One region of the Mesorhizobium sp. M2C.T.Ca.TU.002.02.1.1 genome, then DNA from elsewhere that is predicted to be linked to it. Evidence: predicted binding sites of a transcription regulator. Region 1 holds the regulator's gene; the other holds the start of a gene.
The links. The regulator PhoB, encoded in region 1, activates phosphate uptake and scavenging genes when phosphate is short. The targets are predictions, from matches to a motif close to TGTCATNNANCTGTCAT.
Positions count from the first base shown of each region.

Region 2: the regulator PhoB is predicted to act here: its motif matches at 2,464-2,480, upstream of EOD07_RS19445 (acid phosphatase).

Region 1 is NZ_RZTO01000113.1:1,174-10,953, reverse strand. Features, by position in the region: partial or broken gene EOD07_RS08835 (response regulator) at 1-1,609, shown strand, start outside; gene pstS (phosphate ABC transporter substrate-binding protein PstS) at 2,103-3,161, shown strand; gene pstC (phosphate ABC transporter permease subunit PstC) at 3,228-4,214, shown strand; gene pstA (phosphate ABC transporter permease PstA) at 4,218-5,069, shown strand; gene pstB (phosphate ABC transporter ATP-binding protein PstB) at 5,066-5,869, shown strand; gene phoU (phosphate signaling complex protein PhoU) at 5,890-6,597, shown strand; gene phoB (phosphate regulon transcriptional regulator PhoB) at 6,615-7,304, shown strand; gene EOD07_RS08800 (ROK family protein) at 7,629-8,864, opposite strand; gene xylF (D-xylose ABC transporter substrate-binding protein) at 9,132-9,780, shown strand, end outside.
Region 2 is NZ_RZTO01000368.1:778-5,545, reverse strand. Features, by position in the region: partial or broken gene EOD07_RS19465 (NmrA family transcriptional regulator) at 1-72, shown strand, start outside; gene EOD07_RS19460 (dihydrofolate reductase family protein) at 121-738, shown strand; gene EOD07_RS19455 (hypothetical protein) at 761-1,012, opposite strand; gene EOD07_RS19450 (cytochrome-c peroxidase) at 1,163-2,371, opposite strand; gene EOD07_RS19445 (acid phosphatase) at 2,623-4,155, shown strand; gene EOD07_RS19440 (OsmC family protein) at 4,385-4,768, shown strand, end outside.

The sequences.
Region 1 (9,780 bases):
ACGCACGCCGATGAACGGGGTCCTTGGAATGGCAGAGCTTTTGGCAAAGTCGGACCTCGATCCGAAGCAGAAGACATTCACCGACATCATCGTCAAATCCGGCAACGCGCTGCTCACCATCATCAACGACATCCTCGACTTCTCCAAGATCGACGCCGGCCAGCTGGTGCTCGACCCGGCGCCCTTCAACCTCGCCGAGGCGATCGAGGATGTGGCGACGCTGGTGTCGACGCGCGCCAAGGAGAAGGACCTCGAGCTCATCGTCCGCATCCAGCCGGGACTCGACGGCCAGTTCGTCGGCGATGTCGGCCGCGTCAGGCAGATCGTCACCAACCTGCTCGGCAACGCCGTGAAATTCACCGACGAAGGCCATGTCCTGGTCGATGTCACGGGCGAGCGGGTTCCGGCGGGAACAAGGCTCACCATATCGGTCACCGATACCGGCATCGGCATTCCGGAAGAGAAGCTGAAGCTGGTGTTCGAAAAATTCAGCCAGGTCGACACGTCCTCGACCAGGCGGCACGAAGGCACCGGACTTGGCCTTGCCATCACTTCGCGGCTGGTCGAGATGATGGGCGGCGAGATCGGCGTCGACAGCGCCGAGGGCAAGGGCTCGACCTTCTGGTTCACGGTCACGCTGCCCAGGGCCGAGCAGGGCGGACAGCGCATCATGCCGGTCGACGTCACCGGCGCGCGCGTTCTCATCGTCGACGACAACGCCGTCAACCGCTCGATCCTGAGCGAGCAGATGGCGTCGTGGACGTTCGATTCCTGTGCGGCCGAAAGCGGCGCCGAGGGGTTGAAGGTGCTGATTGCCGCCGCCGCCTATGGCGTGCCGGTCGACTGCGTCGTGCTCGACTACCAGATGCCCGGCATGACCGGCGCCGAGATGGCCCGCATCGTGCGCAACACGGCGGGCCTGGCGCATACGCCCATCATCATGCTGACCTCTGTCGACCAGTCGCTTGCCAACACGACCTATCGCGACCTCGGCATCGATGCGCAGCTTATCAAGCCGGCGCGTTCCTCCATCCTCCTGGAAACGCTGGTCGCGACCATCCAGCGCCATCGTCATAGCAGCGCCGCGACGCAACCCGCCGTCGGCAGCAGCCCCCCGCAAGCCGCGCCGGCACAGGCAGCGGCGTCGGAGCGCGCCATGCTGCAGCCGCCGCCGGTGCGGGCGCGTCCACGCCCAACCGACGCGGAGCGCGGGCTCGACATCCTCGTCGCCGAGGACAATGAGGTGAACCAGCTGGTGTTCACCCAGATCCTCGGCGAGACCGGCTACCGCTTCGAGATCGTCGGCAACGGCCGCAAGGCGCTCGAGGCTTTCGGCAAGCTCAATCCGCGCATGATCCTGATGGATGTGTCGATGCCGGAAATGAACGGGCTGGAGGCGACCGGCGCCATCCGCCGGCTCGAGGAGGATATGGGCACGCATGTGCCGATCGTCGGCGTGACCGCGCATGCGCTGAAGGGCGACCGCGAACGCTGTCTGGAAGCCGGCATGGACGATTACCTGCCGAAGCCGATCAGTCCGCGGGCGCTGCTCGAAAAGCTCGATCGCTGGCTGGGCTCGGACGTCGAGACCCGGCGCAACGCCGGTTAAAACGAATTTGGCGGGCAGGACTGCGGCAAGAGACTGACGCATGCGTATGGTGCGATCGCACCATACCAAAGCAAAAACCAAGCTCGGACAATGTGGCTGTTGATTCCGCTCTTCGGTTACGGGCGGGAGCAGCGACCGCCAACAAGGAACAGCGTCGACTCTACCCCAACGGACCTGTTTTCGGCGATGGCCACGCCATGATCCGCTCTGGCATTCAGGCAACGCGCTCTCGTCCGGATTTTATTTCCCGGCGGCCATGGTCATGGCCGCCGGGATAAATTTTGCTTCAAAAGCCAGACAAGTTGCTGATTTCCGCGGCAAACTCCGGCCGGTCCTTCGGGGCCGGCGCGGGCCTCTCCAGGCAGCCCCTTTTCAGGCGTTACCGGGCTGACACGAAACTGTCATGCGACTGTAATAATCGAGGGCTATTGCGCTCACCGGGCGCCGATAGAACGGGTGCCGAAAGACCATCTTCCGAACAGGAGCAGGCCACATGAGACATTTCATCCGCTCGGCGGCCGTTGCGATTGCAATGGCTGCGGCATCAACCCTTAGCATGGCCGCCGCGATGGCTGCCGACATCTCCGGCGCCGGCGCCACCTTCCCCTATCCGATCTATGCGAAGTGGGCCGACGCCTACAAGAAGGAGACCGGCATCGGTCTCAACTATCAGTCGATCGGCTCCGGCGGCGGCATCAAGCAGATCAAGGCCAAGACCGTGACCTTCGGCGCTTCCGACGCGCCGCTGAAGGGCGAGGATCTCGACTCCACCGGGCTCGCGCAGTTCCCGATGGTGATGGGCGGCATCGTTCCGGTCGTCAACCTCGAAGGCGTCAAGCCGGGCGAACTGGTGCTCGACGGTCCGACGCTGGCCGACATCTTCGCCGGCAAGATCACCAACTGGAACGACGAAGCGATCAAGAAGCTCAACCCCGACGTCAAGCTGCCCGACCAGGCGATCGCCGTCGTCCACCGTTCGGACGGCTCGGGCACCACGTTCAACTTCAGCTACTACCTGGCCGACGTCAGCGCCGACTGGAAGTCGAAGGTCGGTGTCAACACCGCGCTCGAATGGCCGGTTGGCATCGGCGCCAAGGGCAATGAAGGCGTCGCCAACAACGTCTCGCAGACCGGTGGCGCGATCGGCTATGTCGAATATGCCTATGCCAAGCAGAACAAGCTCACCTATGCCGACATGGTGAACAAGGACGGCAAGAAGGTCGAGCCGACCGCCGCTGCCTTCTCGGCCGCCGCGGCCAATGCCGACTGGAGCTCGCAGCCGGGCTACGGCGTCATCCTGGCCAACCAGCCGGGCGCCGAATCCTGGCCGATGACGTCGGCCACCTGGATCCTCGTCTACAAGAAGCCCGACGATGCCGCGGCCACGACCGAAGCGCTCAAATTCTTCGCCTGGTCGTACGCCAAGGGCGACGAGCTGGCCGCCGGCCTGGACTACGTCCCGATGCCCGACGCCGTCGTGAAGAGCGTCGAGGAAATGTGGGGCAAGGACATCGTCGACGCGAGCGGCAAGCCGCTCTATTCCGGCATGTAATTCCCGCGGAACAAGGGAAGGGCGCCTCCGGCGCCCTCCTGTCTCTTTCGAAATGCGAGGGGCTCAATGACAGCCGTTTCCGAAGCTGCGACATCATCCGCTATGCGGACCAGGGAAGCGACGGTGCGCCGCTTCGCCGTCACCGACATGGTCTTCCGGACGGCCACGCGTCTTTCCGCCATCCTCGTGCTGGTTCTCCTCGGCGGCGTCGCGATCTCGCTGGTCGCCGGCTCGTGGCAGGCGCTGTCGAAATTCGGCTTCTCCTTCCTGACCACCGAATCCTGGAACCCGGTCACCGAGAATTTCGGCGCGCTCGCGCCCATCTACGGCACCATCGTCACCTCGGCCATCGCCATCCTCATCGCCGTGCCGATCGGCATCGGCATCGCCGTCTTCCTGACCGAGCTTTGCCCGCGCCCGCTCCGCCGCCCGATCGGCATCGCGGTCGAGCTGCTCGCCGGCATTCCCTCGATCATCTACGGCATCTGGGGCCTGTTCGTCTTCGCGCCGTTCCTGCAGACGACGGTGCAGCCCTTCATCATCGGTCTTTTCCACGGCATACCGGGGCTCTCCAGCCTGTTTGCCGGTCCGCCCTACGGCATCGGCCTGCTGACCTCGTCGCTGATCCTCGCCATCATGGTGCTGCCCTTCATCACCTCGATCACCAAGGACGTGTTCGACACGGTGCCGGCGGTGCTGAAGGAATCGGCCTACGGCATCGGCTGCACGACCTGGGAAGTGACCCGGCGCGTCGTCATCCCCTACACCCGCGTCGGCATCATGGGCGGCGTCATGCTCGGCCTCGGCCGCGCGCTTGGGGAGACGATGGCCGTCACCTTCGTCATCGGCAACGCGCACCGCATCAGCGCCTCGCTGTTCGCGCCGGGCACGACGATCTCGGCGACCATCGCCAACGAATTCACCGAAGCCGATGGCGATCTCTATACATCCTCGCTGGTGTCGCTCGGCCTGATCCTGTTCATCATCACCTTCGTCATCCTCGCGCTCGCACGCTACATGCTGTTGCGCATCGATAGCCGCACGGGAGCCTGACCGATGTCGACTGCCCAATCGCTTCACCAAAGCCGCAAGCGCAAGAATGCCGTGATGATGGCGCTGTGCGTCATCGCGGCCGGCATCGGCCTGGCATGGCTGGCGCTGATCCTCGGCGCCCTGCTCTACAAGGGGCTCTCCGGGGTGAACCTGGCCGTGTTCACTGAAATGACGCCGCCGCCCGGCGATGCCGGCGGCCTGCTCAACGCCATCTACGGCAGCATCGTGATGACCGTCATCGGCATTATCGTCGGCACGCCGATCGGCGTGCTGGCCGGCACCTACATGGCCGAGTACGGACGCTTCTCGAGGCTCACCACCGTGGTGCGCTTCATCAACGACATCCTGTTGTCGGCGCCTTCGATCATCATCGGCCTGTTCGTCTACGAGCTGATGGTGCGGCCGATGGGACACTTCTCCGCGATTGCCGGCGCCGTCGCGCTGTCGATCCTGGTGATCCCCGTCGTGGTGCGCACCACCGAGGACATGCTGAACCTCGTGCCCAACGCGCTGCGCGAAGCGGGTACGGCAATCGGCGCGCCGCGCTGGGTGGTGATCCGCTCCGTCGCCTACCGCGCGGCGCTCTCCGGCATCGTCACGGGCATCCTTTTGGCAATCGCGCGCATCTCCGGCGAGACGGCGCCGCTTCTCTTCACCGCGCTCAACAACCAGTTTTGGTCGAGCAATCTCAATGCCCCGATGGCCAGCCTGCCGGTGACCATCTTCCAGTTTGCTCTCAGCCCTTACGAGGAGTGGCAGCAGCTGGCCTGGACGGGCGCACTCATAATCACCCTGACGGTTCTCGGGCTGAGCATCTTCGCCCGCAGCCTGACCGGACGCAGAGAGGACAGATGAAACCGATGTTGTCCACCGACCTGAACGTAGCCGAGACGACCGTCGAGAAGGCCAAGATCGAGGTCAAGAACCTCAACTTCTACTATGGCCAGTCGAAGGCGCTGAAGGACATCAACCTGTCCCTGCCCGAGCGCAGCGTGACGGCCTTCATCGGCCCGTCGGGCTGCGGAAAGTCGACGCTGCTGCGCGTGCTCAACCGCATCTACGAGCTCTATCCGAAGCAGAGCGCTGAGGGCCAGGTGCTGCTCGACGGCAAGAACATCCTCGACCGCTCGCAGGACCTCAACCTGCTCAGGACCAAGATCGGCATGGTGTTCCAGAAGCCGACGCCGTTCCCTATGTCGATCTATGAAAACATCGCCTTCGGCGTCAGGCTCTACGAGAAGATCAGCAAGGCCGAGATGGACAGCCGCGTCGAGCAGGCGCTGAAGCGCGCCGCGCTGTGGAGCGAAGTCAAGGACAAGCTCAACGCCAGCGGGCTCAGCCTTTCGGGCGGCCAGCAGCAGCGCCTGTGCATCGCCCGCACCGTGGCGGTCAAGCCCGAGGTCATCCTGCTCGACGAGCCGGCCTCGGCGCTCGATCCGCTGTCGACGGCCAAGATCGAGGAGCTGATCGACGAATTGCAGGCCGACTATACGATCGTCATCGTCACCCACAACATGCAGCAGGCGGCGCGCGTCTCGCGGCAGACGGCGTTCATGTACCTGGGCGAGCTGGTGGAGTTCGACCGGACCGAGAAGATCTTCACCTCGCCCCGCGAGAAGCGCACCCAGGACTACATCACCGGCCGCTTCGGCTGAAGACATACGAGGACATCATCATGGCCGAACATACCGTCGCCTCCTTCGACGAGGATCTGAGGCAGATCAGCCGGCTCATCAACGACATGGGTGACCTTGCCGCCTCGATGGTCGGCGCCTCGACCAGGGCGCTGCTCGAGACCGACAATGCGCTGGCGCAGCGCGTCGTCTCCGACGACGCCATCATGGACGCAAGGCAGCGCGAGCTCGACGACCGCGCCATCACGCTGATCGCCAAGCGCCAGCCGATGGCCGACGACCTGCGCAGCGTGGTCGGAGCGATCCGCATGGCGGGCGACCTCGAGCGCATCGGCGATCTCGCCAAGAACATCGCCAAGCGCGTCGGCTCGGTCGGCGTCAGCGCCGCGCCGCGCGACCTCACGCATTCGATCGATTCCATGGCGCAGATGGTGTTGATCCAGGTCCAGGGCGTGATCCAGGAATATACGGTGGGCGACGCCACGGCGCTGGCCAAGCTTCGCAACGACGACGAACGCATCGACGTCAAATACACATCCGTCTTCCGCGAGCTGTTGACCTATATGATGGAAGATCCGCGCAACATCACCGCTTGCACGCATCTTCTGTTCTGCGCCAAGAACCTCGAGCGCATCGGCGACCATGTGACCAACATCGCCGAGAACGCCTACTATGTGTTGACCGGCACGCAATTGCCCGCCAACCGTCCGAAGCAGGACGAGACGGCAATGTCGGCGCCGGCGGCCTGACGGAAAAGGTTACCCCGATGATCGCGCCACGCATCATGGTGGTGGAGGACGAGGAGCCGCTGGGGGTGCTGCTCCGCTACAATCTCGAATCCGAGGGTTACCAGGTCGAAGTGGTGACCCGCGGCGACGAGGCCGAAATCCGCCTTCAGGAAAACGTTCCCGACCTGCTCGTGCTCGACTGGATGGTGCCGGCGGTGTCCGGCATCGAGCTTTGCCGGCGTCTCAGGATGCGGCCCGAGACCGAGCGGCTGCCGATCATCATGCTGACGGCGCGCGGCGAGGAAAGCGACCGCGTGCGCGGCCTTTCGACCGGCGCCGACGACTATCTGGTCAAGCCGTTCTCGACGCCGGAGTTCATGGCCCGCGTCAAGGCGCTGCTGCGCCGCGCCAAGCCGGAGGTGCTGTCCAGCGTGCTCAAGGTCGGTGACATCGTGCTCGACCGCGAATCGCATCGCGTCTACCGCAAGAAGAGCGAGATCAGGCTCGGCCCGACCGAGTTCCGGCTGCTCGAATTCATGATGCGCCACCCCGGCCGCGTGTTCTCGCGCAGCCAGCTGCTCGACAATGTCTGGGGCGAGACGATCTATATCGACGAGCGCACCGTGGACGTCCATGTCGGCCGCCTGCGCAAGGCCGTCAACAACGGCCGCATGCCGGATGTCATCCGCACCATCCGCGGCGCGGGCTACGCGATCCGGGAAGACTAGTCCCAGGGGGCAGGTGTCCTGACGGGCAGGCACTTCTCGCACCCACGCTTGTGGGTAGCCGAGACGCTCGTGCTTCGTCATCCACGGGCGGAGCAAGGAGCGCAGCGACGCAGCGCAGACCCGAGGATCCATTCCGTGGCTTTGAGGCGCCACCACGGTGCAGAATTCTGCTCCGCTGCGCCCTACGTCCGAGGTAACGGAATGGATCCCAGGGTCTTCGCGACGGAGCTTCGCTCCTGCTCCGCCCTGGAATGACGAAGCTTCGGGGCCTTCGCTGATCTCCGGTGACTGGCGAGACACCCGGAACTGTCACTTCAAAGCTGCCTACGCAACGTGCTTGCCCGCTCTTGCCTGAACTCCCGGCGCGAAAATCTCCTGATCGACGAAGGTCAGCGCGCGCATGGCGCAGCCTTCGCGGATCAGCGGCAGCTCGTTCGGCTCGGTGTCGAAGGAGATCGATTCCGAGTGCTGGCCGCCGGCGGTCTGGGCAATCGCCTTCCTCAGCGCCGGCTCGATCAGGTCGAAGGCGGCCGCGCTGACGCCGACCATGGCGACGGGCGCCGGATCGATGAGTGCGAACAGGCTGCCGAGGCCGAAGCCCAGCGCCTCGCCGGCCCGGCGATAGGCCTCGCGCTCGGGGCCGTCCTTCTCGCGCGCCTTTGCCGCCAGCGCTCGCATGTCGGCGTCGCCGACGTCCGTCGGCGCGGCATCCTCGCTTACGCCCATGGCGCTGCGCCAGATGGCGTAGTTGCCGGCATAGGCCTCCACGCAGCCGCGCCGGCCGCAGCGGCAAAGCGCGCCGCCCGGACGGTGGATCATGTGCCCGAACTCACCGCCGGAGGAATGTGTGCCGGTGAACAACTGGCCCTTCAGCACCAGGCCCATGCCGATGCCGTGCGACAACAGGATGGCGATGAAATTGTCGCGATAGCGGTTGGGGTCACGCCACTGCAGCGCCACCGCCATCATGTTGCAGTCGTTCTCCATGGTGGCTGGAATGCCGAATTCCCTCTCGAGGATGTCGGCAAAAGGAATGTCGGTCAGCGGCGTGATCGGCGACCACAGCATGGCGCGCGCGTGGGAATCGGTTATGCCCTGGATACCCATGGCGATGCGGGCGACGCTGCCGACGTCGAGGTCGGGATCCTGCAGCCGACGCCGGACGATCGCCATGCATTCGCCGATCAGTTCTTCACGCGGCATGACAAGGGTGTCCAGGCGCTGCTGCTCCTCGGCAATCACCTGGCCGGCATAGTCGATGACGGCGACCGACAGGAAATTCAGCGACAACACCACAGTCAGCACCGCGGCGGCTTCGGGGTTGAGCGCCAGGCCGATCTGCGGCCGGCCGCGTTTCAACGCCGTCGGCTCGCTGGCCTTGCTTTCGGTGAGAATGCCTTCCTGGATCAGATCGGCGGAAATCGCCGAAATGGTCGAGTGGCTGAGCCCGGTGGTGGCTGCGATCTCCGTCCGCGATGGCTGACCGGCGCGGCGCACGGCCGAAATCACCATGGCGCGGTTGCGCCGGCGCAGATCGTCGTGGCGGATTCCGACCGACATTGGCTGAAGTATTTCCTCCTGGTCATCACGGCTTGATGATGCCATGGGCCGCCGGTGACATGCTAGGGATACTGGCAGAAGCAGCCGACGCTGTCATTATTTATTGCGGAGCTCGAAAAAAAGTTCGCGACACCTCAAAAACCATCAGAATCCGAGTTGACAGCGGCACAGCGTTGGATCAGTGTTTTTTCGAGGCTCGAAAAAAAGCCTCTGTGCCGGCCTTCGGGCCAGTCTGGGTCGCGCCATACAGGGCGCAGGGAGGATATCATGAAGAAATTCGCAGCCGCCATCCTGGCGGGCGTTGCCATGTCGCTGACGCTGGCGTCGGTCGCCGAGGCGAAGGACAAGGTGATCGGCGTCTCGTGGTCGAATTTCCAGGAAGAGCGCTGGAAGACCGACGAAGCGGCGATGAAGGCCGCCATCGAGGCTGCCGGCGACAAGTATATTTCGGCCGACGCGCAGTCCAATCCGGGCAAGCAGCTTACCGACGTCGAAAGCCTGATCTCGCAGGGCGCCAACGCGCTGATCATCCTTGCGCAGGACGCTTCGGCGATCGGTCCGGCGGTGCAGAAGGCGCTCGACGAAGGCATCCCGGTTGTCGGCTACGACCGCCTGATCGAGAACAAGGACGTGTTCTACCTGACCTTCGACAACAAGGAAGTCGGGCGCATGCAGGCCCGCGAGGTGTTCAAGGTGAAGCCCGAGGGCAACTACGTCTTCATCAAGGGCTCTGGCGCCGATCCGAACGCCGACTTCCTGTTCTCGGGCTCCATGGAAGTCCTGAAGGACGCGATCGACAGCGGCAAGATCAAGAATGTCGGCGAGGCCTATACCGACGGCTGGCTGCCCGCCAACGCGCAGAAGAACATGGAGCAGTTCCTGACCGCCAACGACAACAAGGTCGACGCGGTCGTCG
Region 2 (4,768 bases), on a different contig from region 1:
GCACCATCGGCCGAAAACGCCACGCCGACCAGCTTCGAAGCCTGGGCGCAGGCATTCGCCCGTTCGCGCTGAGCCACCCGAACATTCACGGGCAGAAATTCCAGACGAGGAGAACGACCAATGAAGAAGCTCATCCTGCAGATGCAGATGTCGGTCGACGGTTTTGTCGGCTCCGACGAGGACCGTCGCTGGCAGCTCTGGGAATGGGGCGACGACAGCGCATGGGACGAGGAGCTGAAACGGGACTTCAACGCCGTTTTCACGGCGATCGACACCATCCTGTTGAGTCGCAAGATGGCGGAGGAGGGGTATCTGGCCCATTGGGGCAATGCGGCGAGGAAATATCCGAAGGACCCTTTCTACGCCTTCGCGCAACGCATCGTCGAGGCTGAGAAGGTGGTGGCGAGCGATAAGCTCGAGGCGTCGCGCTGGGAGCGCACACGGGTCGTCAGCGGCGACCTGCCGCGCGAGGTCGATGCGCTGAAGCAAGGCGCGGGCAGCGACATCGCCGTATTCGGCGGTGCGGGCTTTGCGTCCGCGCTGATCGCCGCGGGCCTGGTCGACGAATTCCAGCTCTTCATCAATCCGGCGGTGCTGGGCAGCGGCCGCCGCATCTTCGACCAGGGTGGTTTTTCAGGCCTGAAGCTTCTCGGCTCGAAGGCCTATGCCTGCGGCATGGTGGTGAGCCGCTACGCGCCGGCGCAATCAGAGGGTGCAACCACGGCCGTGCTGCCTTGAATCAATCTGGCAGCGCGCCTTCTCAACCGCCTGTTTGGCCGTGCCTTTCCCGGATCGGCTGCGAGCCGCCTCCGCTGACGAGCCGCAGTTGCCCGGCTGGCCGGCTGGGCCGCGGCCAGGCTGCATGGTCATTGCCCGCGGCGACGAACCAGCGGGCCTCACGCCATGTCAGGCCGATAAGCACCCGCCCGGCATATTCCGCCGGCGCCCCATTGCCCGCATCGAACACCGCCCAGCTGCTCCCGGGCGGCTCCTGCACCGCGACGAACCTCATCGGAGACTCCATCTGTGAAGAGATGGGCAACATAGCAGGCGCGACTTGGCGTTCCTATGACGTGGCTCACATTGGCACACATTTATGGTGGATATCCGGACCTCGGCTGCAATCAGGCCGTGCGTCTACCGATCTCCGTAGCCATTGGCCCTACTGCCCCGCCTGGTCGGCGTCGGTCAGCGTGCCGAGGAAGGCGACGATGTCGTCGATCTCGGCGTCGGTCAGCGCCGGCTTGTCGCCGGGTTTCCTGCCGTTGAACGGTGGGTCGGTGTTGAGGTTCGGCCAGTAGGCTTTCGGCAGGTCGTCGAATTTGTCGACCATGCCATCGGCCTTCTTCGGATACCAACGCGCGGGATCGCTGTCGCGGCTGGCGTAGAAGGCGACCGCCTCGCGCAGCGTGTGGAAGTAGCCATTGTGGAAGAAGCTTTTGCGCAAGGCCACGTTGCGCAAGGTCGGCGTCTTGAACAGCCCACAATATTCCGTCCGCCCCTTGAAGTCGGTGCGCAGCGGACCGCACAGGCCAAGGTCGACATAATTAGGATCCGCATTGGCGGGGATCGCCGGATTGCGCGGCACTGCGATCGCGATCAGGCCGTAATCGGTGAATTGCGGCGGCTCACCGTCATTGGCGGGCTCGCTCAAATGGCAGCTCGCGCAATTGCCCTTCGCCTCGTCCTCGAACAGCATGCGGCCGCGCCGTTCCTGCGCCGAGAGCTGCGCCTTGCCGGCAAGGAAGGCGTCGTAACGGCTGGAATAGGGATAGAAATCGGTGCTGCTCTGCTCGAAGGTGCCGAGCGCCTCCACGGCGGCGTCGAAGGCGTCCTGAGGGTGCTCGAAGACATCGGCGCCGAAGGCAGCCTTGAAGGCATCGGCATAGGGCGCTTTGCGCAGACTGGCGACCACGGCGCCCTCGTCCTTGTTGCCCATCTCGAAGGGCGACAGCAGCGGGATCCTCGCCTGATCCTTGCCATTGTCGGCACGGCCGTCCCAGGTCAGGCCGCCGGTCGGGCCGTTGTCGACGCTCTCGTCGCCTTCATCCTCGGAGTCGTAGAAATGCTCGGTGAAGGCGGGCGCGGCCTGCAGGTAGCGCAGCGACGGCACGGCGCGAATGCCGGGCCGGTCGAGGTTAGGTCCGCCCATCTCGACGGGTGCCGCCGATGCCGGTCCGAAGGCGTGGTTGGGATCATGGCAGGACGAGCAGGCCTGCTTGCCCGAGGCCGAGAGCGACGGATCGAAGAACATCTGCCGCCCCAACGCCGTCAGCGCCTCGGCGCGGGCGAAGGCGTCCTGGCGTGACATCGGGCCGGGATGGACGCCGGAAGGCTGCGCGGTGTTGGCAGGCGCGGTCAAGACGACCATCGCGGCCGCGCCAATGGCGATCGCCTGATTTCTCCAACGTCCCATCATCTTCGGCAACATCCCTGGGTCCTTTGGCGAAGTAGGAGGCTAGTGCAACGGATTGATGACTGGCTTCCCCGCTCACGAAACCGTGTTCGGGCGCTGCGGAACTGTCACATGGGTGACAAGGCGTCGAAGTAGCTGGGCATTGATGCAGCTGCGTCCCTGCATTGCCGTCCTCCAGCCATTCCCAAGCCACGAGGCATTTCCCGATGACCCGAACCTTTCTCTCCCTTTGCCTCGCCTCCACGGCGCTGGCATCGCTCTCCGCCGCTGCTCGCGCGGCTCCTCCCGGCTATGACAAGATCGACACCGTCGTCATCATCTACGCCGAGAACCGCAGCTTCGATAACCTCTATGGCGGCTTCCCCGGCGCCAACGGCCTGGCCAACGTGTCGCCCGGCCAGGCGCGCCAGCTCGACCGCGACGGCACGCCGCTTTCCGAACTGCCGCCGGCTTGGGGCGGGCTGACCGGCAAGGGCGTCACGCCGGCGGTGACGGAGGCGCAGAGCGCGCATCTCGCCAACGCGACATTCGCGATCGACGATCCCAAAGGCTTCAACGAGGGCACCAACGTCGTCACGCACGATCTCTGGCACCGCTTCTACCAGGGGCAGATGCAGATCGACGGCGGCAAGAACGACAAGTTCGTCGCCTGGGCCGATTCCGGCTCGCTGGTGATGGGCCATTACGATGGCTCCAACCTGCCGATGTGGGCGATCGCCAAGAAATACGTGCTGGCGGACAATTTCTTCCAGGGCGCCTTCGGCGGCTCCTTCCTCAACCACTTCATGCTCGCCTGCGCCTGCGCGCCTTATTACCCGAACGCCGACACCAGCCCGGTGAAGGGCCAGATCGCCGTCGTCGAACCGGACGGCGTGACGCTGAAGCCGGCCGACAACTCACCGGCCTCCGCACTTGGCGGCGTGCCGAAATTCGCCAATGACGGCGCCATCACGCCCGACTTCTACGCCGTCAACACCATGCAGCCGCCTTACCAGCCGAGCGCCAACAAGCCGGCCGAGGGCGGCGACAAGGCACTGGCCGATCCGGCGCAGCCGACCACGCTGCCGCCGCAGCACGAGATCACCATCGGTGACCTGTTGTCGCTGAAGGGCATTTCCTGGGCCTGGTACTCGGGCGCCTGGCAGGCCGCGCTCGACGGCAAGAACGCGACGCCGGTGCCGAATTTCCAGTTCCACCACCAGCCCTTCAACTATTTCGCGGCCTATGCGCCGGGCACGGCCGCGCGCGCCGAGCACATCAAGGATGGCGGCCTCGACGGCGTCGAGTTCATCAAGGCGATCGACGACGGCAAGCTGCCGGCCGTCACCTTCTACAAGCCGCAGGGCAACCTCAACGAACATGCCGGCTATGCCGATGTGACCTCCGGCGACCAGCACCTGGCCGACCTCGTTTCGCATCTGGAGAAGAGCCCGCAATGGGCTCACATGCTGGTCGTCATCACCTATGACGAGAATGGCGGCTTCTGGGACCACGTCGCGCCGCCTAAGGCCGACCGCTGGGGCCCGGGCAACCGCATCCCGGCCTTCATCATCTCGCCCTATGCCAAGATGGGTATCGTCGACCACACCCAGTACGACACCACCTCGATCCTGCGCTTCATCACCAACCGCTACGACCTGCCGGTGCTGCCCGGCATCGTCGCCCGCGACAAGGCGCTGCGCAACAACGACCAGCCGCCGATGGGCGATCTGACCGCGGCGCTCGACCTGACGAAGTAGCGTTTCAGGACTTGGGTTCCTCGCCCCGCCAAAGGCGGGGAGAGGTGTCCGCAAAGCGGACGGAGAGGGGCCTTCGTAGGGCGCTCCCCCTCTCCGTCTCGGCTTTGCCGAGCCACCTCTCCCCCATTTCATGGGGGCGAGGAAACGCCAATCGCCCACGATCCGCGCCGACGATTGCCTCAGTGAATTCCCCTCCGCTATCAATGTCTCCAAAATTGGAGACTTCACGATGGCAGACCTGAAGATCAGGACCCGCAACACTGGCGCGCTCGCCGTCCTGCCGCCGGGCGGCCTGCCAGTGATCACCACCCCGACCGGCGGCGCCATCGACGTGGTCACGCAAGTCAGCGCTCCGGGCTTCAGCCCGCTCGACCTGCTCTATGCCTCTTTGGCCGCCTGCATGGTGCTCAGCGCACGCATCGCCGCAACGCGCCTTGGCGTCGCCGACCGGCTTGGCGAGGTAAGGGCGGATGTCACCGGCGAGAAGGCGAAGCACGAGCCATCGCGCATCGAAACGTTCACCATCAAACTGGAGATCGCCGGCGACCTCGATGCCGCTACCAAGCAGCGCATCCTGGCCGATGCTGAGGATATCTGCACCGTCTCCAACACC